Regions from separate parts of the Paenibacillus sp. FSL F4-0100 genome, predicted to be linked through region 4. Evidence: riboswitches for the same ligand, from Rfam matches in the RefSeq annotation. Region 4 holds a riboswitch; each other region holds the start of a gene.

Region 1 (5,363 bases), 1.4 Mb from region 4:
TTCCGTCCATCCTGCAGATCCATGCCGCTCATCCGGGTCTCAGCCTTAAATTCGATGAATTCCGCCCGAGCCGCCATGCTTTCATCCACTTCAAGTCCTTCCTTCTTCAGCAGCTCCAATACCGAGCGTCCTTCCGGCGTCTCGTCTTGCAGCGAGCTCACGGCTGCCCACTGGGAAACCGAGGCAAGCGATTCACCGCCGACGGGAATCAACTGGCTGGCCATCCGGTTACCAAACGTAATCGTACCCGTCTTATCCAGAATCATTGTATTGATGTCACCGGCTGCCTCCACCGCCTTGCCCGACATCGCCAGCACATTGAACTGCGTCACCCGGTCCATGCCGGCAATCCCGATCGCCGACAGCAAGCCCCCGATCGTGGTCGGGATGAGACACACCAGCAGCGAGATCAGCACCGGAACGGACAGCTCGATGCCAAGATACTTCGAAATCGGTGCGAGCGTAACGACAACGATCAGGAAAATCAGCGTTAAGACGATCAACAACGTGTTCAGAGCAATTTCATTCGGCGTCTTCTGGCGGGCGGCTCCTTCAACAAGCGAAATCATTCGGTCGATAAACGATTCCCCCGGATCGCTCGTAATCCGGATTTTGATCGTATCGCTGACAACCCGGGTACCCCCGGTAACCGAACTGAAATCGCCGCCGGCTTCTTTAATGACGGGCGCGGACTCGCCGGTAATCGCCGATTCGTCAACGGACGCAAGGCCCGCAATGACCTCCCCGTCCCCGGGAATCATCTCGCCCTGCGTAACGATCACGATATCTCCTTTGCGAAGATCCGTGGATGGTACGGATTGTACCCCTCCGTTCTCCATCACTTTATGAGCCGTCATTTCCTGCTTGGATTGCTTAAGGGAGTCGGCCTGCGCCTTCCCTCGTCCTTCGGCAAGCGCCTCTGCGAAGTTAGCGAACAGCAGCGTCAACAGCAAAATCACAAACACCGTCAGATTAAATCCGATACTGCCCTCTGTCCCGAAATAGGACGGAAATAACGTCATCAGCAAAACAACCAGGGTGCCGGCCTCCACCACAAACATGACCGGATTTCTCATCATCAGGACGGGGTTCAGCTTCGTGAAGCTCTCCTTGAGCGCCTGACGAACCATCTCTTTGGACATCACTTTTTTTCTCGTATTATTCATGGTAATAGGCCACCTTTTCTATTAACGGATCGTCAGATGCTCAGCAATCGGACCAAGCACAAGTACAGGCAGGAAGGTCAATGCACCGATAATCAGAACCACTGCAATGAGAATGCCGGCAAACAGCTTATTATCTGTCCGGAACGTCCCAAGCGTCTCGGGAACCCATTGCTTCCGCATCAGCGAGCCGCCCACCGCCAACAGGGCAATCATCGAAATGTAACGGCCGAAGAGCATGACCAGTCCTGTTGTAATGTTCCAGAACGGCGTGTTATCTGACAGACCCTCAAATCCGGAACCGTTATTGGCAGCGGAAGACGTGTATTCGTACAATACTTGTGAGATGCCATGAAAGCCCGCATTGGTAATGCCTGCCTGCCCTGCATCCGTCATCAGCGCAAGGGCGGTCGGAGCCAGGATGATAAATGGATGCACCAGGATAACAATCGCAATCAGCTTCATCTCCCGCGCCTCGATTTTTCTGCCTAGAAATTCGGGGGTTCGACCAACCATAAGACCGGCCAGGAACACCGCCAATATCGCGTACATGAGCATATTCATCAGCCCAACGCCCTTTCCGCCAAAAACAGAGTTCAGCATCATCAGGGACAGCGGCGTAATCCCTCCAAGCGGCGTGAGTGTATCATGCATGTTGTTGACCGACCCGGTCGTGGCCGCGGTCGTCACCGTGGTGAACAGAGAAGATTGAGCAACCCCGAACCGGACCTCCTTGCCCTCCATGCTGCCTTGCGAGGCATCGATGCCCAAGCGGTTCAGCGCCGGATTGCCATTGGTTTCAGCGGCATAGTTCAGCGACAGGAAAGCGATAAACAAGGTCATCATCACCGAGAAAATAATCCAGCCCTGTTTGCGGCTCTTGGCGAATAAACCGAACGTATACGGAAGTGCCGCCCCGAGACTCCACATGGACAGGATTTCGATGACATTGGTCAGCGGGGACGGGTTCTCGAACGGATGTGCCGAGTTCACTCCCATAAACCCGCCGCCGTTGGTGCCCAGATGCTTGATCGATTCAAGCGCAGCTACTGGCCCTACAGCTATTTGCTGCTCGCTACCTTCCAGCGTCGTGACGCTGAGCGTAGGCTTCAAGGTCTGCGGCACCTGCAGTGCAACCAGTACCATTGCAATGATGAACGCAGCCGGGATGAACACCCGGGTGTGAGCTTTGACGAAGTCCTCAAAAAAATTACCGACGGTTGAGCCCTTGCTAGTCACCGCCCGGATAAAAGCAATCGCCACGCAGAGCCCGGTTGCCGCAGACGTGAACATCATCATCGTAATGACAGCCATCTGGGCCATATAGGATAACCCCGACTCCCCGCTGTAATGCTGAAGATTCGTATTGGTCATAAAGCTGATGATCGTAGAGAACGACAAGGTCGATTCCATATTATCGATGCCATTCGGGTTGAAGGGCAGTACTCTCTGCAACCGCAGAATCAAATACCCAGCCGCGACCAGCACGATATTCGTCATCACAAAGCTGATGGCATAACCTTTCCACGTCATTCCCTTGCGTTCTTTCAAGCCAATCAGTGCGAAGATCGGTTTCTCCGCCCAGGAGAACCATCTGTCCGTTCCATTGCCTTCATTGCGAAACACCTGATATAGATAAGTTCCAAGCGGCTTTACCAGCAGCACCAGAACGAGTATAACGATGGCAATTTGTAAAATGCCCATGGCGAATGCCTTCCTCCTTCAGCTTTCTCCCTAGAATTTTTCAGGGTGAATCAGCGCATAAATCAAGTACAGAAAAATAAAGAGCGTGCATACCAAAATGATCATCATGGTTAATCCGCCTCCGGTTCAGAAACCACGCGCCCACACCAAGACATGAACAGCATGAACAGTCCGTAGGTTCCTCCCAATATGAGCACCATATATAAATCCTGCATGAATATAACCTCCTAAAACCTCGTTGTGATATCAGCCAAGACCTTAGCTGACAATGGACGAAATCAGGAAGGATACCTGGTGATGGTTCGTATGAAGCACCACATCGGCACCCAGCCCTTTGTATATCAATCGCGGATTGCTGGAATGGGTAATCACATAAATCGACTCTGTGGTCCAGGTCCGGCAAATCCGTAAATAGCGGCAGCATAGATTCAAGCTGCTCTCGAACAGAAACACCTTGCTGACGGGAAACTCGGGAATGATCCAGGTTTGCTCGTCCCTTGTATCGATTAGTATCATGTTGGTGCAGCCCAGCTCATGCAGCCTCTCCTGTTCAACCCGGTTGTTGGCTATGGCCACAAACGAAATGCGCTTAAAGATCAGCTGGCGGATAAATTCTTCCCCGGCCTTGTTCGGTGCGGATACCAGGATAAACTCCTGCGATTTCTCCATCTTTTGTTCTCCTCCTAAGTTCGGAAAGAGAAGACAACAACAAAGAAGCCTGTGGAAAGAGAAGAACTCTTCCCGCAGGCTCCTTAATAGGACACGGTGAAATACACCGTGGCCCAAGTCCACGACAATCGTTGCCTCTCTCGATACGCTTACGAGGTTAGCTGACGGATTCGGGCGTGAGAGTCGCCCTACCCATAGACCGTTATCTTGTCCATGGGATTCACCCCTGAGAGATAGATTCATCTCCCGACTGGTTCCCCCGTTCCTTTTCCATTCAAGGACTCAGCGAAAATTGAAAACGAGTAGCATGTTATTCTATTAGCCATTGACTAAACATCCAGGTCCGGCAAAACAACACAGCATCAGGTTCGAGCGGTGAGAGTCGCATCATCCTGCAATTTCAGCGAAGGCCCATGGCGCCTTCGCCCGAGATTCGATCCATAAAAGAGCCCAACTGAGCTCTCACACTGTCTGTAGGCCTTCATGGAACGGCTGCCCGTTTGCCTGTCGCTGATGTCCGTCAATTCATAGTTCGTATCATACGTCTGGCCCTGCAGGAAGTAAATGTGAGCAAAAACACATGTGGCGTTATGTCGAACAGGAACTGACCAGTATCGCTTCATTATCTCCCGAATACTACTCTATACTATGTATTTCTCTTGTTTTCTTGTATTTATCGCAATCTATCGAGATACCGAGATTTTGCCATGATAATCGATGACACGACTGAATGTACACGTTTTCTTATACGGTTTTCATCGATTTTCGGAATGTATCCGTCCCATATGATCATTTACTTTTAGTTTCCTCCGGCGTATGATTCATCCATCTATTCGAAACATTCGTTATACGCTGAGCTCTCGACTGATGGGGAGACGGGGGAACCAAAATCGCCAATGGAGCTTCTATTGGTGAATGGGGTGAATCCGAAGTGCCTAGATGGTCAGGCACTGCGGTAGGGTGCTCTCAAGCCCGAATCCGTCAGCTAACCTCGTAGGCGCGTTTTGAGAGAGAACACCACCCGAGCCTTAAGCGGAAGCGGCCACTGGAACAGGGCCTCTAACGATAAATAGGCCTGGAGAGCGGGGGATCTCTGCTCACCAGGCCTATTTGCCGCGCATATAACATTCCTATAAAGGAGCGTAGATCATGACGAAATTCATCGAGGCTGCACTGACATCCGTTATCGAAACCGAAGTTCCCGCATTAAGTGTAGAGCCCATCCGCCATATGGAGATATTTCGTTTCGACCAGGGCTCGGCTGAACGCTTTATCCCCTGGAGCAAACGAGATTGGAACTGCGGTTTGTTCAAAATCAGCTGCAAAGACGCGGCCGGTTATGCCGAATATGCGCTGCCAAGCAACAGGGAATTCACGGATCTAGTCCGCTGGGCAGCCGTCTTTACGAGGCTGAAAGGCATGTCCGTGACCGAGGCCGTTCGCTATGCCCAGAAGCAGCACCAGTGGGGATCCGCCCGGATGCAGCTCGCCGTATCGGCGCTCGCCGATCTGGAGACCAATCGGCAACAGCACATCACCCGTAAGCGGTTAGGCAGCTTGCCGCTGGAGCGTTCCTTCCTGATGGACTGCTCGGAGGCGTATTATTTCTTCTAGGACAGTAGCTAGAGAGCTACCGTCCTCGCTTCACTTTCAATTGATTGTTTTCCCCCGCTCACTTGAACATATTTTTGAGCACCATCATCAGGTTGGCCGGCTTCTCCGCCAGCCGCCGCGTAAAATACGGGTACCACATCGTTCCGTAGGGCATATAACACCGAATGCGGTAGCCGTCCTGTGCAAGCGCTGCCTGATCGTTCATCCGCAGCC
Region 2 (5,363 bases), 870 kb from region 4:
GTATTCATAAAGGACGGTACCATCTATATTATCCGGAAGAGAAAGTGACTCCGCTGCTGGCTCAGATGCCGGAGAAGATAGCCGATGTTTTCAAGCAACAACATTAACCTAGAGGAATAGTCAAAGCTTGGTACATCTGCAATTTACCCAGCTAATGGAAAATATACGACACAGAAACGACAGGAAGGAGAGTGTGGATCTTATGTTGTTCGACACGCACACTCATATGGACGCTCCCCAATTCGACGAAGACCGGGAGGAAGCAATTCAGCGGGCGCTTGAAGCTGGCGTGACCCGGATGATCAATATCGGATTTAACCGGGAGACGATCCCGACTACGATGAAGCTGGCAGAGACTTATGATTTTATATATGCGGCAGTGGGCTGGCATCCTGTAGATGCGATTACCATGGAGGATCAGGACCTGGATTGGATCGCCTCTTTATGCAGTCATGAGAAAGTGGTGGCTATTGGAGAGATCGGCTTGGACTATTATTGGGATACGTCCCCGAAAGATGTCCAGCACCGGGTCCTTCGACGTCAGATCGGACTTGCCCGGGAACTGAACATGCCGATTGTCATTCATAATCGGGATGCGCATGAAGATATTATCAAAATTTTACGGGAGGAAAAGGCCTCCGAAGTGGGCGGTGTCATGCATTCCTTCTCCGGAAGCTGGGAAACCGCCAAAATATGTCTCGATATGGGATTCCATATTTCATTTGGCGGGCCGATTACCTTCAAGAATGCAAAGCAGCCCAAAGAGGTATTGGCGCAGGTTCCGCTGGATCGATTATTGATCGAAACGGACTCCCCTTACCTGACGCCTCATCCCTTCCGTGGGAAAAGAAATGAGACCGCTTATGTGAAATTGGTGGCGGAGACAGCAGCCGAGATTAGAGGGTTGTCTTATGAGGAATTGGCCCAAATTACCACCAAAAATGCACTGGAACGATTTGGTATTTAACGAAAAAGAGAGCAAAAGCGATGAAAAAGGGAGCAATCGCGATTAATTAAAGTTTTTTAATCAGAAAAGGCGTCAATATTACAATAATTTAACCTTTTACATGAGAAAATGTGGTTGAATGTTGCTTTACAACCTGCATGTAAACAGGATATCATCTTTTCAGTGATAAGAAGCTGCGATGTGCAGATCGTAGCCGAATATTTCATGAACCGTCTCGCTTAATCTCCGGAATTCTGGAGAACGGGGGAACCGATACCGCCGTGCATACTGGTCTGAATGCACGCAGCTGTATTTGATTTCTTTTTCGGGTCTTTGGGGTGAATTTGAAGGATCTCGCCATGAGCGGGTATCCGGATCTAGGGCGTCTCTCTTACGTCCGAACCCGACAGCTAACTCCGTAAGCGAAATAAGAGGGGAAATCTCGTGCATACCATTTCCATGATTCTAATCATCAGGAAGCCACGTTAGAGCCTCTAGTACTCTTGCATTGGCTTTCTTTTATTTTTGAATAATGGAGAAGGGACCATCATACTCTTGGTAAACAAGGGGTGGTGGTATATGGACGAAATGACGGGAATTGACGCAGGGTGTAGATAGATAGCAGGGCGCCTTGTGAGAAAAATTGCTATAGTCACGTCAAATGCATTCATGCGTTTACCTAGACGGCGGGACTATGAAGGAGGATGGAATAGTGGGCATTTTTCAACCTGAAGAAACCCATGAATCACAATCATCCAGCATGTCTTACGCATTGAGATGGAAGCATGACAATTTGCGTCAACTGATGTTGCTCGGTGCCATGGGTGCCGTTACGGTATCACTTCTCATATCGTTGGTCGTACATGATCAGGCAGGCAAGGAGGTTCAGCTTGTCGTCGATGGTCGTGTCACCACAGTAGAAACACGTGGATCATTGCTGCAGGAATTGCTGGAGGAGCAAGCGATCACGTTGAGTCCTCAGGATCAGATTTCGATGCCTTTAAACGGCGCGATCCAGGATGGAGATCGGATCATCATTGAACGGGCAATTCCAGTTAAAGTTACAGTAGGCAGCACAACTAAAACCATATTTACATCCCAGGATACGGTTGATCATGTACTTAAAGAGGCTGGTATTACGATCCAGGGTGAAGATATAGTACAACCGGCACAGAACACGAAGCTGACCAGCAATATGAATATCCATGTCGTTCGCGTCACGAAACAAAAAGTTAAGGAGACGGAAGACCGGGAATTCCGTGTGATCAAAACAGCCGACCCATCGCTTGAAAGAGGGGATAACCGCGTGATTCAGCGGGGCGAGTCCGGTCTCATGGTGAACCATTATGAGAAGGTCTACCACAATGGCAAGCTGGTTTCGAAGACGAAGGTCTCCCAAAAAGTCGAGCGCAGAACGAAGGATAAAATTATTGCCGTAGGCACGAAAAAGGTGGAGAAGCCCGTCATTGTTCAGGCGGCCGCCACCGATGTGAAAGCCACACCGGCCAAATTGTCCGGCACGAAGAAAGTAACAACCGCCAAGGCTGTTGAGAACAACGTGGTTTCTCGGGCAGGCGTTGATTTTAAATACAACAAGGTATTGAACAATGTGTCGATGACGGCGTATTCTTCTGAGCAACAAGGAATCGGTACACGCACTGCATCCGGCACACGCGTTACAGAAGGGCGCACCATCGCCGTTGACCCTAATATCATCCCGATCGGATGGTGGGTCTATATCGAAGGCATTGGCTTCCGTCGTGCAGAAGATACGGGCGGCGCCATCAAAGGCAACAAAATCGATGTTTATTATGATTCACTCAAATCGGCCACGAGTTTCGGCCGGAAGAGCGGCCGCACCGTTTATGTGATCGGTCCGGTTAAACCTGAATTGAACTAGACGCATGAATTCCAATTTACAATGCCATTCTAATGCTATACTATTTAGCTTATAATATATAATGATGAAGAAGAGGGAGTGTTTCCTCTTCTTTTGTTTTGTTAAGAACGGAGTATACAGAGCTAAGATGGTTGAATCTAAAGTTGTACAAGCGTGGCTTTGCTTGGGAAGGAAGAGAACAAACGCATGATTAAAGAAGTGATTGTTGTGGAAGGCAGAGACGATACCGTTGCCATTAAACGGGCCGTAGAAGCGGATACGATCGAAACGGGCGGATCAGCGATCAACAAGCAAATCCTGAAACGCATAGCGCTTGCTCAGGAGCGCAGAGGCGTCATTATATTAACGGATCCTGACCATGCAGGGGAGCGGATCCGCAAAATCCTGGATCAGGGCGTACCCGGCTGTAAGCATGCCTTTATCCCGGAAGCGGATGCTACCCGCAAAGGGGATATCGGCGTGGAGAATGCCTCGCCAGAGGCGATACGGCGTGCGCTGGAGCGGGTCCATACCTCCTTCGAGGGTGGAGAGAGCCTGATTAGTCTGGAGGACATGCTGGAGGCCGGATTATCGGCTCATCCGGAAGCGGCGGCAAGGCGTATGACGATGGGTAATCTGCTGGGGATCGGTTATTGCAATAGCAAGCAGTTCCATAAACGACTGGCCATGTTTCAAATATCACGTGAAGAATTTCTGGCCGCACTTGCACAGTTGGAAGAAGGGGGCGTAAGCCAATGAATCGGATCGAGGATATATCAACACCAAGACGGACGAAGGAGATCATCTCACGGCATGGATTCTCCTTCAAGAAGAGTCTGGGTCAAAACTTTCTTATTGATCAGAATATTCTGTATAAAATTGTGGAAGCTGCAGGACTGGATGAGGATAAGGGAGCCCTTGAGATCGGCCCTGGTATCGGTGCATTAACGGAGAAGCTGGCGCAGACGGCAGGGACCGTCACCGCGGTCGAAATTGATCAGCGCCTGATTCCCATCCTGAGGGAGGTCCTGGAGCCCTATGAGAATGTGAAGGTGCACCATGGAGATGTACTGAAGGTGGATCTTCATGAGCTGTTCCGTCAGGATTTTGCGGGCGTATCGAAGGTAAGTGTGGTTGCGAATCTGCCGTATTATGTGACGACGCCGATTCTCATGAAACTGCTGGAGGAAAAGCTGCCGCTGGAGAATATCGTGGTGATGATTCAGAAAGAAGTGGCAGAGCGGATGGCAGCGGCGCCGGGAAGTAAGGATTATGGCAGCCTTAGCATTGCCGTTCAATATTACAGTGAGCCTAAACTGGTCTGTATTGTGCCGCATACGGTGTTTATTCCGCAGCCGAATGTCGCTTCGGCCGTGATTCGCCTGGCGGTCCGGGAACAGCCTCCTGTTAGTGTAGAAGACGAAGGATTCTTCTTCGAGGTGGTTCAGGCTTCTTTCGCACAGCGGAGGAAGACGATTGCCAACAATCTGAAGAGCCGGTTCTTTCCGGGAGAAGGCCGTGAACGGCTGGAACAGCTGCTGAAGGAAGCGGGCATTGAGCCCTCACGGCGCGGTGAGACCCTTAGTATTGAAGAGTATGCCCGGCTCAGCAACATATTGTACAACGCGGATATTCGTTAATACAGCCATTAGAGAGCCCATAGGGCCCGCGAAGGCCTTAACGCGATAAATTGATGTTTCGCAAGAACCAATAGTCACAGTGGCCCATACCATAGGGTAGGGGTGATGTTGTGATGAACTTGGGAGACTTGGTCGTTCGTAAATCCTACGGCGGCGATGTAACGTTCCGGGTAGAAGGCATGCGGCAAAATAATAATATCGTCATCAAAGGGACAGAATTCCGGTTACTTGCCGATGCTCCCATTGATGATTTGGTCACGGTCCCGCATCCCAACTTAAGCGAACGTACAAAGCAGGCGCAGATCAAAGCCAATGAGTCGCTGGACCGTCTGCAGAAGCACAGACAGGAGCAGAGTGAGCGTCAACTGGCCAGCCTGCGCAATATTGAAGGCGGACAGCTTGCGGAAAAAGGATATTTTGACGTGCCGGGCAAGGTGCTGCATTTGGATGGAGATCCCCAATACCTGAAGAAGAGTTTGACCTTGTACAATCAGCTTCGGGTCCCAGCGGAAGGCCATTATATCAATGAGTCGGGGATGGCCGATTCATTATATCGTCTTCTTCCGCGGGTAAGACCTGATATCGTGGTAATTACAGGTCATGATGGAGTTCTGAAGAGACGACAGCCATACGATTTATATAGCCTGGACAGCTATAAGAATTCACACAACTTCGTCACGGCGATTCAGGTAGCGCGTCAATATGAGCGGAATCTGGATTCCCTGGTCATTGTGGCTGGGGCGTGCCAGTCGCATTTTGAAGCTCTGCTGCAGGCGGGAGCCAATTTTGCCAGCTCGCCAGGGCGAATCCTCATCCATGCGCTGGATCCTGTCTACGTTGCCGCTAAGGCAGCCTATACGTCAGTCAGGGATACCGTCAACATCCATGATGTCGTTCA
Region 3 (5,363 bases), 350 kb from region 4:
CTCCTGAATCGCTTCATCCCAGCTGATCCGCTCGAAAGCCCCCTCACCCTTGGGCCCTACCCTCCGCAGCGGATAAAGCACGCGCTCGGGATGATACACCCGATGTGCCATATTGCGGACTTTATTACAGATGGCTCCCTGCGTCATCGGATGATCCGGATTGCCGGTAACCTTCACGATTTTTCCATTCTCTTTATGCAGCAGCAAACCGCAAGTATCGGGACAATCCAACGGACATACCGCCGGAAACACACCATTCTCCTGATGAATCATCGCTTGAGTCATTTCGTCCATTCCCCCTTGTACACGCTGAATCATATCCCCTTATCTTAAAAGAAAATCAGGGCTCCAGTAAAGTCTTACATTTTTTTCTGAGCGGGTGTTTCACTCTACTTCCTTCCGGGTATATTCCTATCAAGAGCAACGAAGAGGAACCCAGACCCTTTCTCTTCCTTGCCAAATCATGGACCACTCCCAAAAAATTCGCCATGCCCATGTCTCCTCCCCCGAGACCGGCATGGCGAATTTGTTTGTATCCAGCGTCTATCGCATCACATCTGAGCTACTTGCCCTTACGCATCATAGAAAATCATGCTTTCTGTAGCAAACATGCAAAAAACAAAGCCTGTCAAAGCCACACATTTATGTAAGCGCTTATCTGTCATTTTTTATAAATAATTCTGCTTAATTTTTCGTTGGAGGGTGTTTTACAAAAGATTTGAGCAGGCGTAATATACTATTCAGCTTCGAAATCATTCTTCATATTCACATGACATTCGCTTAATTTCCAATTTGGAAAGCGGGGGAACCACACGTATGGATGGATACCTATAGGATCTGTCAACCATACTATGGGGTGAATCCTGATGCAGCGCGTACTTACGCCGCGACTATTATCAGGTAGGGCGACTCTCACCGCCCGAATCCGACAGCTAACCTCGTCAGCGTTGATGGAGAGGGTTGTGAACTTGTGATCAAACACAGGGTTCTAACCTGTGTTTTTTGTTTGCCAAAAATCAATATTGGAATGGAGATAGCCCATATGTCCAGCACATGAGGCACACCGATTGAACTCACTTCAAGCAGTTCCCATCATGTACCTATTCTTAATCGGCGGTGAAAAACATGTTATCTTCTATCAAACGATTCCTCATCGGAAGACCCCTTAAATCAACGGAATTGGGCGAGCAAAAGCTGAACAAAACCAAAGCGCTGGCCATCCTTTCATCCGACGCCTTGTCGTCCGTGGCCTATGGACCTGAACAAATTCTGATCGTCTTGATGACCGTTGGCGCGGCTGCCTATTGGTATTCCATACCGATTGCCGTCGGGGTCCTGGTCTTATTGCTGGCACTTATCCTATCATATAGACAAATTATTTTCTCATATCTGCATGGCGGCGGAGCCTACGTGGTTTCCAAACGGAATTTAGGCATGTATCCAGGATTGGTCGCTGGCGGCTCCCTGCTGGTCGACTACATCCTGACGGTTGCGGTCAGCGTATCGGCGGGGACGGACGCGATCACGTCGGCTTTTCCGGAACTGCATGCCTACAATCTGCCCATCTCCATCGTGTTCGTTCTATGTTTGACCGTACTCAATTTAAGAGGGGTTACGGAGTCGGCCACCATACTGGCTTATCCGGTTTACTTGTTTGTACTGGCGCTGTTTATCCTGATTGGCGTCGGAATATTCAACATAGCTACAGGCCATGCATCACCAGAGCTTCACACGCCGATCGGCACGCCTGTCGCCGGTCTCAGCTTGTTCCTGCTCCTGCGGGCATTTGCCTCGGGCAGCTCTGCCCTGACCGGCGTTGAAGCCATTTCTAACGCCATCCCGAATTTCAAGGATCCCGCTCCGAATAATGCGGCCAAAACCTTGGTCGCGATGGGATCCTTGCTGGCAATGTTATTTTCGGGCATCGTATTCCTGGCCTATTACTATGGGGTTAGCCCCAGCGAGCAAGTCACTGTCGTTTCCCAGATTGCCGAGCATACCTTTGGACGAAACGTTTTTTATTACTTTATCCAAGGAACAACAGCTCTCATTCTGATCCTGGCCGCCAACACGGGATATTCCGCCTTCCCGCTGCTTGCCGTTAATCTGGCGAAGGATAAATTTATTCCCCGAATGTTCACCGTCCGGGGGGACCGTCTGGGATATTCAAACGGGATTATCATACTTGGGTTCTTCTCCATTCTGTTGCTGCTGGCTTTCGAAGGCAAAACCGAGCATCTGATTCCTCTGTATGCCGTCGGCGTGTTTATCCCTTTTACCCTCTCCCAAACAGGGATGATGGTGAAGTGGATTCGCGAAAAGCCTGAAGGATGGATCGTCAAGCTGATCATTAATACCACCGGCGCATGCATTAGCTTTATCGTGACGATGATCTTCTTTTTCACGAAATTCGCCCAAGTGTGGACCGTCTTGATTTTCCTGCCGCTGATCATTTGGATCTTCACACGAATCCACAAACATTATGAGGCCGTAGCAGACCAGCTGCGAATTACGACCTGTGAGCCGGTTAAGCCGATTGAGGGAAATGTTATTATTCTGCCTGTGGCGGGAATCACGCATGTAGTGGAGAACTCGCTGAATTATGCCAAATCACTGGGAGCAGGACAAATTATCGCGGTGTACGTGCCGTTCGAGCGGGAGGACGAGGCGGCCTTCCAGGAAAAATGGAAGAAGTGGCAGCCGGACATCCGGCTGGTGACGCTGCACTCGCCTTATCGGAGCATCATTCAGCCGCTGACCAAATTCATCGATACCGTGCAGCGGAAGGCAAGCGAATCCCACTATCAGGTTACCGTTGTCATACCGCAGTTCATCCCCAAGAAGGGCTGGCATAACTTCCTGCACAATCAGTCCAGCTTGCTCATTCGCGCACATTTACTGTATCGGAGAGATGTGATTATCACCACAGTACCTTACCATTTAAAAAAATAGCGGGCTTGTTCCGCTGCGACTTATACAAGGAATCCACTCCGCCAACAACGTTAAAAAAGCTGCGATCATCCGATCCCTATTCTTAAGGGAGCGGTCAATCGCAGCTTTTTTTCCTCCGCCTAGACGCTTACCAGGCTTCGGGATATTAAGAAACATTCTGCGCAGAATGAACCTGTTGAGCAGTGCCGGTAGTTGGCGCAGACGGCAGTGCGGCGTCTTGTTCGCCGCGAAGCATGACCTCAACCTTATCATCCTTCTTCAAATATACGGTCCCGTAGGCAGCTCCCACAAACAGCGCGCCTCCGACGAAATTGCCAAGCCATACCGGAATGAAGTTCACCAGATACTCGCCCCAGCTGTAATATCCTTCAAATATCGCTGCCGGAATGAGGAACATATTGGCCACCACGTGCTGAAAGCCAATGGCTACAAACGCCATCGTCGGAAACCAGATCCCGAGAATTTTGCCACTCATCTGATCCGATCCGTAGGACAGCCACACGGCGAGCGCTACGAGCCAGTTGCACCCGATGCCCGACAAGAAGGCCTGCAGGAAGCTGTCGTCGATCTTATGACCTGCCATGGCCACCAGCTTCTCCAAATAAACGCCGCTGCCTGTTAGACCCGTCACGTGACCAAAGAAATAAGCGACGAACAACGCCCCTGCCATATTGCTTACCGTGACAAGAGCTAAATTTCGTACCATTTCTTTCGTGGAAATCCGCTTCTTGAATCTGGCCAGGGACACGGCCATCATGTTGCCTGTCAGCAGCTCTCCACCCGCTAGCAATACAAGAATCAGTCCGACAGGGAATATTGCCGCGCCTATAAAACCGGCAATGCCTCCCCAAGCCTCCGATGCTCCGGCAATTACGCGAATATCCAGCAAAAAGCCGAGCGCAATAAAAGCACCCGCCAAAAATCCTAATATCATCACGTTCATGGCGGAGTTATGTGCTTTTTTCACCCCGTTCTCCAAGGTGATCTCCGCAATGCGATCAGGTTTGTAATAGGCCATGGCCGCTCCCCCATTTCTCCCGCATTCCGTCCTGAAATCTCTCGAATGCAGCGTCTGATGTTTCTGTTTACAGTTACCCATATTGTACCGCAGCCTCCATAGCAAGAACGTGAATTATATCACGATCGCTTGCCTCAGAGGGGACAAGACAGCCTCTGTCCTGGCTGCTCTTGATTTGCCCTGACTCATTCGCTCGAATCCGAGCGAGCGGTACATGTAAAATAGCGGTGTCGGAGAGGATCCCGACACCGCTTGGTTGATGCTTTAACCAACCATCATGTTCTAACCCGGAAAGCCTATGCTTTATACCACCATCATGTTCAAAACCAGCAGCCTATGCCTCGGCGGCAGTCTCTACCCTAACAGGCGTTTCCTTCTCCTGAACCGGAACGTTCGAGATCGGAAGCTTCATGCTAATGAAGGACGACAGCAGGAAGAGCGCACCTGCCGTGAAATACACGACGACAATGGAGGTCGCCGACATATACCATCCCGTAAACCCGGAGCCGATGAGCAGCATGCCGGTAAACATCGGTGTCATCACGCCGTTCAGACGACCGATGAATTTCTCTTCCACCTGCCGCATCATCACGGCCATCAATACTGTCTGCGCCATCGCCATCAGCACCCCGGTTACGAAGCGCATCGTACCGGTTAAGATCGGCCACTGGGACAGCACCTCGACAAAGGTCGAAAGGCCGAGGAAGGCAAGCCCGGCAAACAGCAAGTAGGAGCCTTTCACTCTCCCCGCAATCACGGCGGCCAGCACGCCGCCAATCAACATGCCAAGACCCTCTAGCGCGGTGAACCACTGAACGCTGGACATTGCCAGCTGTAGACGCTCCGTGATGACAAAAATATCGAGCGGCTGAACAAGTCCGCTGCCGAGCGCCAATAAAACGTAGACCACCAACAGCACCTTCAGCAGCCGACTGGAACCGATGTAAGTGAAGCCTGCCTTCAAGTCCTTCATAAAAGAACCGGTCGATTCTGAATTTTCAGATGGTTCATCCACACTGGAAGGGAGAAACGCCAGCACAATCGCCGAACCGCCGAATAGAACCAACAGGCTGATTAAAGAAGCCTGCAATCCAAAAGCTTGATAGATCGTCGTGCCGACCATCGGTCCCAAAATGATGAACAGCGACATCGAGGTCTGGGACAAAGCCGTGGCCGCGGGCACATGCTCATCCGGTAAGCAGCGCTTGATGATCTTCATGGACGAAGGCTGCGAGAATTGGGATACAACGGCCGAGACCAGGGTCACCGCAAACACGGCCTGCCAATATCCCGCATACACAACAAACAGGATAAGCAGTATGGATAAAAAGCTTAAAATGTCTCCCCAGATCATCGTTCGCTTGGGACGCCAACGGTCAGCCAGCACGCCGCC
Region 4 (5,363 bases):
CGGCTGCATCTCCAGATTGATACCCTTAAGCACCTGGAGATCACCAAACGACTTGGTCACGCCCGTATATTTCACAATCGGCTTGGTACCCGCAGCGGTAGCGGGATTGTTCTCCTGCTGCGGCACCTTCGACGCTTCCGCTTGCTCATCGATCACAACGGCATTCAATAGACTCCCTCCTTTATTTTCCACGCTGCAGATTCATGCGTTTTTCCAGCCTTTGCACAAGCAAAGATGCGATATAACTGATGATCAGGAACAGAATCCCGACCAGCGTATACGGCTCAAATGCACGGAACGACTGCGACACGATATTTTTGGCCGTCAGCATCATCTCCACCAGCGTGATGGCGCATAGAATCGGCGTTTCTTTAAACATGACAATTAAATAATTGCCCAGTACCGGAATGATTGGCGGCACCGCTTGCGGCAGTATAATACTTCGCCAGGTTTGGGCTTTCGTGTAATTCAGTGCTGTGGCAGCCTCCCATTGCCCCTTCGGCACTCCCTCGATTCCGGAACGGTACACCTCGGACAGATAGGTGCTGTAATGCAGCCCGAGACCGATGACCCCGGCATAGAAGGCCGGAATGGAAATTCCCGTTAGGAGCGGCAGACTGTAATACAGGAAGAAGACCTGAACCAGCAGCGGTGTATTGCGAATAAATTCAATGATTCCTTTGGTTATAAGCGACAACAGCTTAAATCGGCTCCGCGTCGCAAAGGCAAGCAGCAATCCGATGATTAATGCCACCACGAAAGCGCAGATCGTCACCCATACCGTCATCTTTAACGCACTCAAGAGCTGCGGCAGGATATCCCACACATAGTTCCAGTCCCACATGACTATAACCTCCCCGCTGTCCATTTACGCTCCAGCAGTCGAACTGCCAGCGATACGAGCGTAGCAATGACAAAATACATGAGGAGCAGCAGTACCAGAATCTCGGTCGTCCAGGAGATGTAATTGTTGCGAAGCACCATCGCCTGATACGTCAAATCCGCCATGGTGATGAAATAAACCAATGAGGTGGATTTGATGAGTTCCACAAGCTGATTCCCGAAAGGGGGAAGCATTCGCAAGGAAGCTTGAGGCAATATCACATTCCACAGCCTTTGCCAAGGCTTCAGATTAAGCGCTAAAGCGGCTTCCCACTGTCCTTTCGGAACGGCCAGCACAGCGCTTCGGACGATCTCCGAGCCGTATGCGCCGAAGTTTAGCCCGATCGCGAGGATGGCCGCCAACATTTTTGGAAGCTCGATGCCGATGAACGGAAGAGCGAAATACAACCAAAACAGCTGCACCAGCAAGGAGGTTCCCCGAAAGACTTCCACGTACACGGCTGTCAATGTGCGAATGATCCACAGCTTCGACAGTCGGCATAACCCGGCTGCAAAGGACATCACGACCGCAAGGATGGCTGAAAAGAAAGCTACCACAATCGTGATCTCCGCCCCTTTTAGCAGCGTAGGGAGAAAATCAATCCACGAATTCGGCATGCTATTCCCCGCAAAGCGCAGCAGCCGTCATTTCACCCGGAAGCTCTTCTTCCGTGAATCCGAACTTCTGCAGAATGTCCAGCAGCTCGCCTGATTCCTTCATTTTTTGCAGCTCTGCATTATAAGCCTCCTGGAACTCGGTATCCGCTTGGCGGAACGCCGTAGCTCCATAACCCCGAACGCTTTCTCCATCGATGACCGGCTGCTCGAAATCAGTTACACGTTCGATGTTGTCATCACTAGCCGAATCCAGCATCGCCTGCAGAGAGGGTCCCGTCATGGTAATCGCCTGTACCCGGTCTGCCTGAAGGGCGCTAATAGCCGAGGCCTGGTCGGGGACCTGTATGATCCGGTCTGAAGGAATACCGGACTTCTCCATATAGCCGATTTCAACCGCGCCTGTCATGACGGCGACCTTAGCCTGGTCATGATTAGCAATATCCTCATAACTTCCGAGTTCCATCGGGTTCCCTTGCTTCACCGCAATGGCTTCCCCGATGCTGTACTCCGGATTGGCAAACAATACGGCGGAGCAGCGGTCCGGATTAATGAACATGCCTGCGGTGATTAGATCGAACCGCTCGGCCTGCAGTCCGGCAACCAGTGAACCGAATTCCGTCAGCTCTCCCCTCATTTCCTTGATGCCAAGCCGCTCCAGAATAACCCGAGCAATCTCAACGGCTTCTCCCGTCAGCTCCCCGTTGGCCTCTTTATAGGCATAAGGCTTCTCATTCGCAAAACCTACGGTGATATACCCTTGCTCAATGGCGCGATCCAGTGTACTCCCTTTGTCACCGCAAGCCGCAAGCAATACCACCATAGTCACTGACAACATCAGCACAAGCACTCTCTTCAAAACCTTCCACAACCTTTCGTTATGACTTTGCAATCCTTACAAAATGGCACGTTGAAATTACCCTTGTTAACACATATGTTAACTTGGATATAAGGACATTCAGACACCTTGCACGGGTCGGGGCTTCAGGGAAGATGATTCATCCATCTCCTTGCACGCTTAAACCCAATGCCATCCGACTGATTCAATTGGTTAAACATTTGCAGGCCTTGCCCCTCCTCTTTAGCAGAATACAAAAAGACCACCAAACAGGGGATTTAGACATAGCTCCGCCAGCAGGGGGTCAAAAAATAGAGAAAAGGCCCCTAAGAGAATCAAGGGCCTTTGTTATGAACATCCATTATGTATGCAAGACCCATCCACTGCTGACGAGGTTAGCTGACGGACTCGGGTAAGATGGTACCCTACACTCATGATTCTAAGTGACTCGCCCCTGGTGAAACTGGTTCCCCCGCTTTCCGGAAAATGTATGCCGGAAACTAAGCGTGTGTCCATGATAAAGGGAAGTTTAGGAAAAGTCAAACCCCTTTAACCGCTTTTTCTGGAAATTCAGACGCAGAAATGCCATTCTTCCGGGGTGTATGACAAGCTAGAAAAATGCCTCATTCAAGCCTGTCCACCTACAACATAGGGATTTTATCCCATACCTATTTTTCGCTATATAGCAGGCGTTTGCCATGCCTCCCTTACTCGTTCATGTGATGGATAGTTTATGCCATGAATTAGACCAAAACAGTGGAAAGCTTCTACACTCCATCTGAACCAAAAAAAATTTTTGATTATCCATTAAAAACCCATTATGACTCATTTACTTCTAGTTACGGGAGCGCTGGTGCCAGCATCATATATTAACCGCTTTATGAAGCAATGAATGCACACCAAAAACCCCGATAAGTGTCGGGATTTTTGGTCCATGGATTATACGGCTGTATATCCGCCATCCACCAGTAAGCTTGTGCCTGTAATGAAGGATGCATCTTCACTGGCAAGGAACAACACGGCTTTGGCTACTTCTTCCGGCTGTCCCAAGCGGCCCATCGGATGAAGGCCGACCAGGTGCTCGGTGATCGCTTCCGTTCTTCCCTTAATAAGCGGAGTATCGATGTATCCCGGGCATACGGCATTGACCCGGATCCCTTTTGGAGCATAATCCGCGCCCATGGACTGGGTTAACAGCTTAACGCCTCCCTTAGCGGAAGCATAAGCGGTAACACCCGCTTTTCCGACATGGCTATGGATCGAGCCGCAGTTTACGATCGCCCCTCCGGTTCCTTGGGATAACATCTGTTGGATTACATATTTATCACACAGGAACACCCCTGTAAGATTAATATCAATCGTCTTTTGCCAGTTGTCCATCGACAACTGATCAGCAGGGGCATCATGAGCAATGCCTGCATTGGCGAACAATACATCGACACGGCCAAAATGCTCAACCGTCTGCTTCACCATATTTGCAACTTCCTGTTCTTGGGTCACATCCGTCTTAACGAACAGCGTTTCAAAGCCTGCGCCTCTTAATTCATCCGAAACAGCCTGTCCCCGGTCCGAATAATCTGCAATAACAACCTTGGCTCCCTCTTCTACAAAAAGCCTTACTGCTGCTTCGCCGATCCCGCTGGCGCCTCCCGTCACAATGACAACCTTGGATTCAAATTTCATTTGTCGACCACTCCTATATTGTGAATTCATCATATCGGTTCCATATTCATGTAGAGTTAACATATTCCAGGCATGATATTCCACAAGCCCCCGTTTCTTTCATGAACAACATCCTATCGAATAACGGCATATGGACGCTCACAACTTAATATTCGCCTCATCCTAACCTTATCCAGCCTGTCCATTGTTATACAGGCCGCTCGATTGTAAACATCTCTCCCAGTGAAGCATAGATATTACCAGCCATACGGCTCACAGGCTTCAACTTGGCAGCGTCAATCCGGCCTTGCTCGTAAAGTTCCTCCGCAACATGGAAGCGAACTACGCGGGCAATCAGCAGATCGGCACCAGGCAGCTGATCCGCTCCATTCAAAGTGACGACCTGCTCCAGCACGCATTCCATGCGAATCTTGCTCTCCAGAACGCCGGGAACTTTAACGACCTCGCTAACGACCGGGGTTAAATGCGCTCGGTCAAGTTCACTCTCATGCGGGGGCAGGTTCGCCGCCGTTTCGTTCACGGCTTCAACGTTGTCTTCGTCCACGATGTGGATGACAAGCTCGCCGCTTTGCATGGCATTTCTCGCTGTATCCTTAGCCGTACCGTTCTTCCGCTGAACGGAAACGGACAGCAGGGGCGGATTGCTGGACAGAATGGAGAAATAACTGAATGGTGCCGCATTCAGCACACCGTCCTCCGATAATGTCGTAACAAAAGCGATCGGTCGCGGAACAACGCTCCCGATGAGCAGCTTGTAGGTGTCCCGTTCGCTTTGGGTATTCGGGTCAATGGATATCACTTCAGTTACCCCTCTCTTGTATTTTGACTTGAATAGGCTCCAGACCTTCCTCAATACGGGCTCGCTCCGGTTCAAACCAGGCAGGAAGCTTCAATTGTTCCCCCAGTGAGTCCAGATCTTCATCCACCGTAAATCCGGGCGGATCGGTTGCGATCTCAAACAAGATCCCCCCTCGTTCCCTGAAATATAACGATTTGAAATAGTTGCGGTTCTTAATATCCGTTGGCAAAAAGCCATGCTGTTTCACCCACTCTTGCCATGTAACATGCTCAACTTCATCTTGAGCCCGCCATGCGATATGATGGGTCGTTCCGGCACCTCCGGCGCCCCACGGGATATCCCGCATCGGTAAATCAATCACGTTGCCGAAGGGCCCTAATGATTGAAACCGCGCATAGTTAACGTCCTCTCCCATGAAGGTCAGTCCCATTACCTGCTCCAGCGCTATCTTCGTTTCCTTCCACTTGCTGCTGAACAGGACCGCACCGCCAAACCCCTTAATCGCTGTGTCCGGCGTCACATCGTCTACAGACCAACTGCTCTTCG

The links. A riboswitch is a leader RNA that binds a small molecule or an ion and turns the genes downstream of it on or off. The one in region 4 is predicted to bind cyclic di-AMP.
Region 1: it holds a riboswitch for cyclic di-AMP, as region 4 does, so the genes downstream of both, MHH48_RS02410 (hypothetical protein) here and ehuB (ectoine/hydroxyectoine ABC transporter substrate-binding protein EhuB) in region 4, are expected to answer to the same signal.
Region 2: it holds a riboswitch for cyclic di-AMP, as region 4 does, so the genes downstream of both, MHH48_RS00140 (3D domain-containing protein) here and ehuB (ectoine/hydroxyectoine ABC transporter substrate-binding protein EhuB) in region 4, are expected to answer to the same signal.
Region 3: it holds a riboswitch for cyclic di-AMP, as region 4 does, so the genes downstream of both, MHH48_RS32740 (APC family permease) here and ehuB (ectoine/hydroxyectoine ABC transporter substrate-binding protein EhuB) in region 4, are expected to answer to the same signal.

Annotation. Positions count from the first base shown of each region.
Region 1 is NZ_CP150303.1:541,995-547,357, reverse strand. Features, by position in the region: gene kdpB (potassium-transporting ATPase subunit KdpB) at 1-1,166, opposite strand, end outside; gene kdpA (potassium-transporting ATPase subunit KdpA) at 1,188-2,867, opposite strand; gene MHH48_RS02410 (hypothetical protein) at 3,126-3,536, opposite strand; cyclic di-AMP (ydaO/yuaA leader) riboswitch at 3,667-3,834, opposite strand; cyclic di-AMP (ydaO/yuaA leader) riboswitch at 4,377-4,552, shown strand; gene MHH48_RS02405 (hypothetical protein) at 4,686-5,150, shown strand; gene MHH48_RS02400 (proline dehydrogenase family protein) at 5,209-5,363, opposite strand, start outside.
Region 2 is NZ_CP150303.1:28,511-33,873, forward strand. Features, by position in the region: gene MHH48_RS00130 (HD domain-containing protein) at 1-107, shown strand, start outside; gene MHH48_RS00135 (TatD family hydrolase) at 203-967, shown strand; cyclic di-AMP (ydaO/yuaA leader) riboswitch at 1,173-1,387, shown strand; gene MHH48_RS00140 (3D domain-containing protein) at 1,659-2,846, shown strand; gene rnmV (ribonuclease M5) at 3,033-3,584, shown strand; gene rsmA (16S rRNA (adenine(1518)-N(6)/adenine(1519)-N(6))-dimethyltransferase RsmA) at 3,581-4,465, shown strand; gene yabG (sporulation peptidase YabG) at 4,579-5,363, shown strand, end outside.
Region 3 is NZ_CP150303.1:7,202,589-7,207,951, forward strand. Features, by position in the region: gene MHH48_RS32735 (molybdopterin oxidoreductase family protein) at 1-285, opposite strand, end outside; cyclic di-AMP (ydaO/yuaA leader) riboswitch at 768-963, shown strand; gene MHH48_RS32740 (APC family permease) at 1,126-2,952, shown strand; gene MHH48_RS32745 (formate/nitrite transporter family protein) at 3,098-3,970, opposite strand; gene MHH48_RS32750 (MFS transporter) at 4,305-5,363, opposite strand, start outside.
Region 4 is NZ_CP150303.1:6,855,042-6,860,404, forward strand. Features, by position in the region: gene ehuA (ectoine/hydroxyectoine ABC transporter ATP-binding protein EhuA) at 1-168, opposite strand, end outside; gene ehuD (ectoine/hydroxyectoine ABC transporter permease subunit EhuD) at 182-844, opposite strand; gene ehuC (ectoine/hydroxyectoine ABC transporter permease subunit EhuC) at 847-1,500, opposite strand; gene ehuB (ectoine/hydroxyectoine ABC transporter substrate-binding protein EhuB) at 1,502-2,356, opposite strand; cyclic di-AMP (ydaO/yuaA leader) riboswitch at 2,707-2,852, opposite strand; gene MHH48_RS31175 (SDR family NAD(P)-dependent oxidoreductase) at 3,275-4,018, opposite strand; gene MHH48_RS31180 (flavin reductase family protein) at 4,206-4,817, opposite strand; gene MHH48_RS31185 (ring-cleaving dioxygenase) at 4,819-5,363, opposite strand, start outside.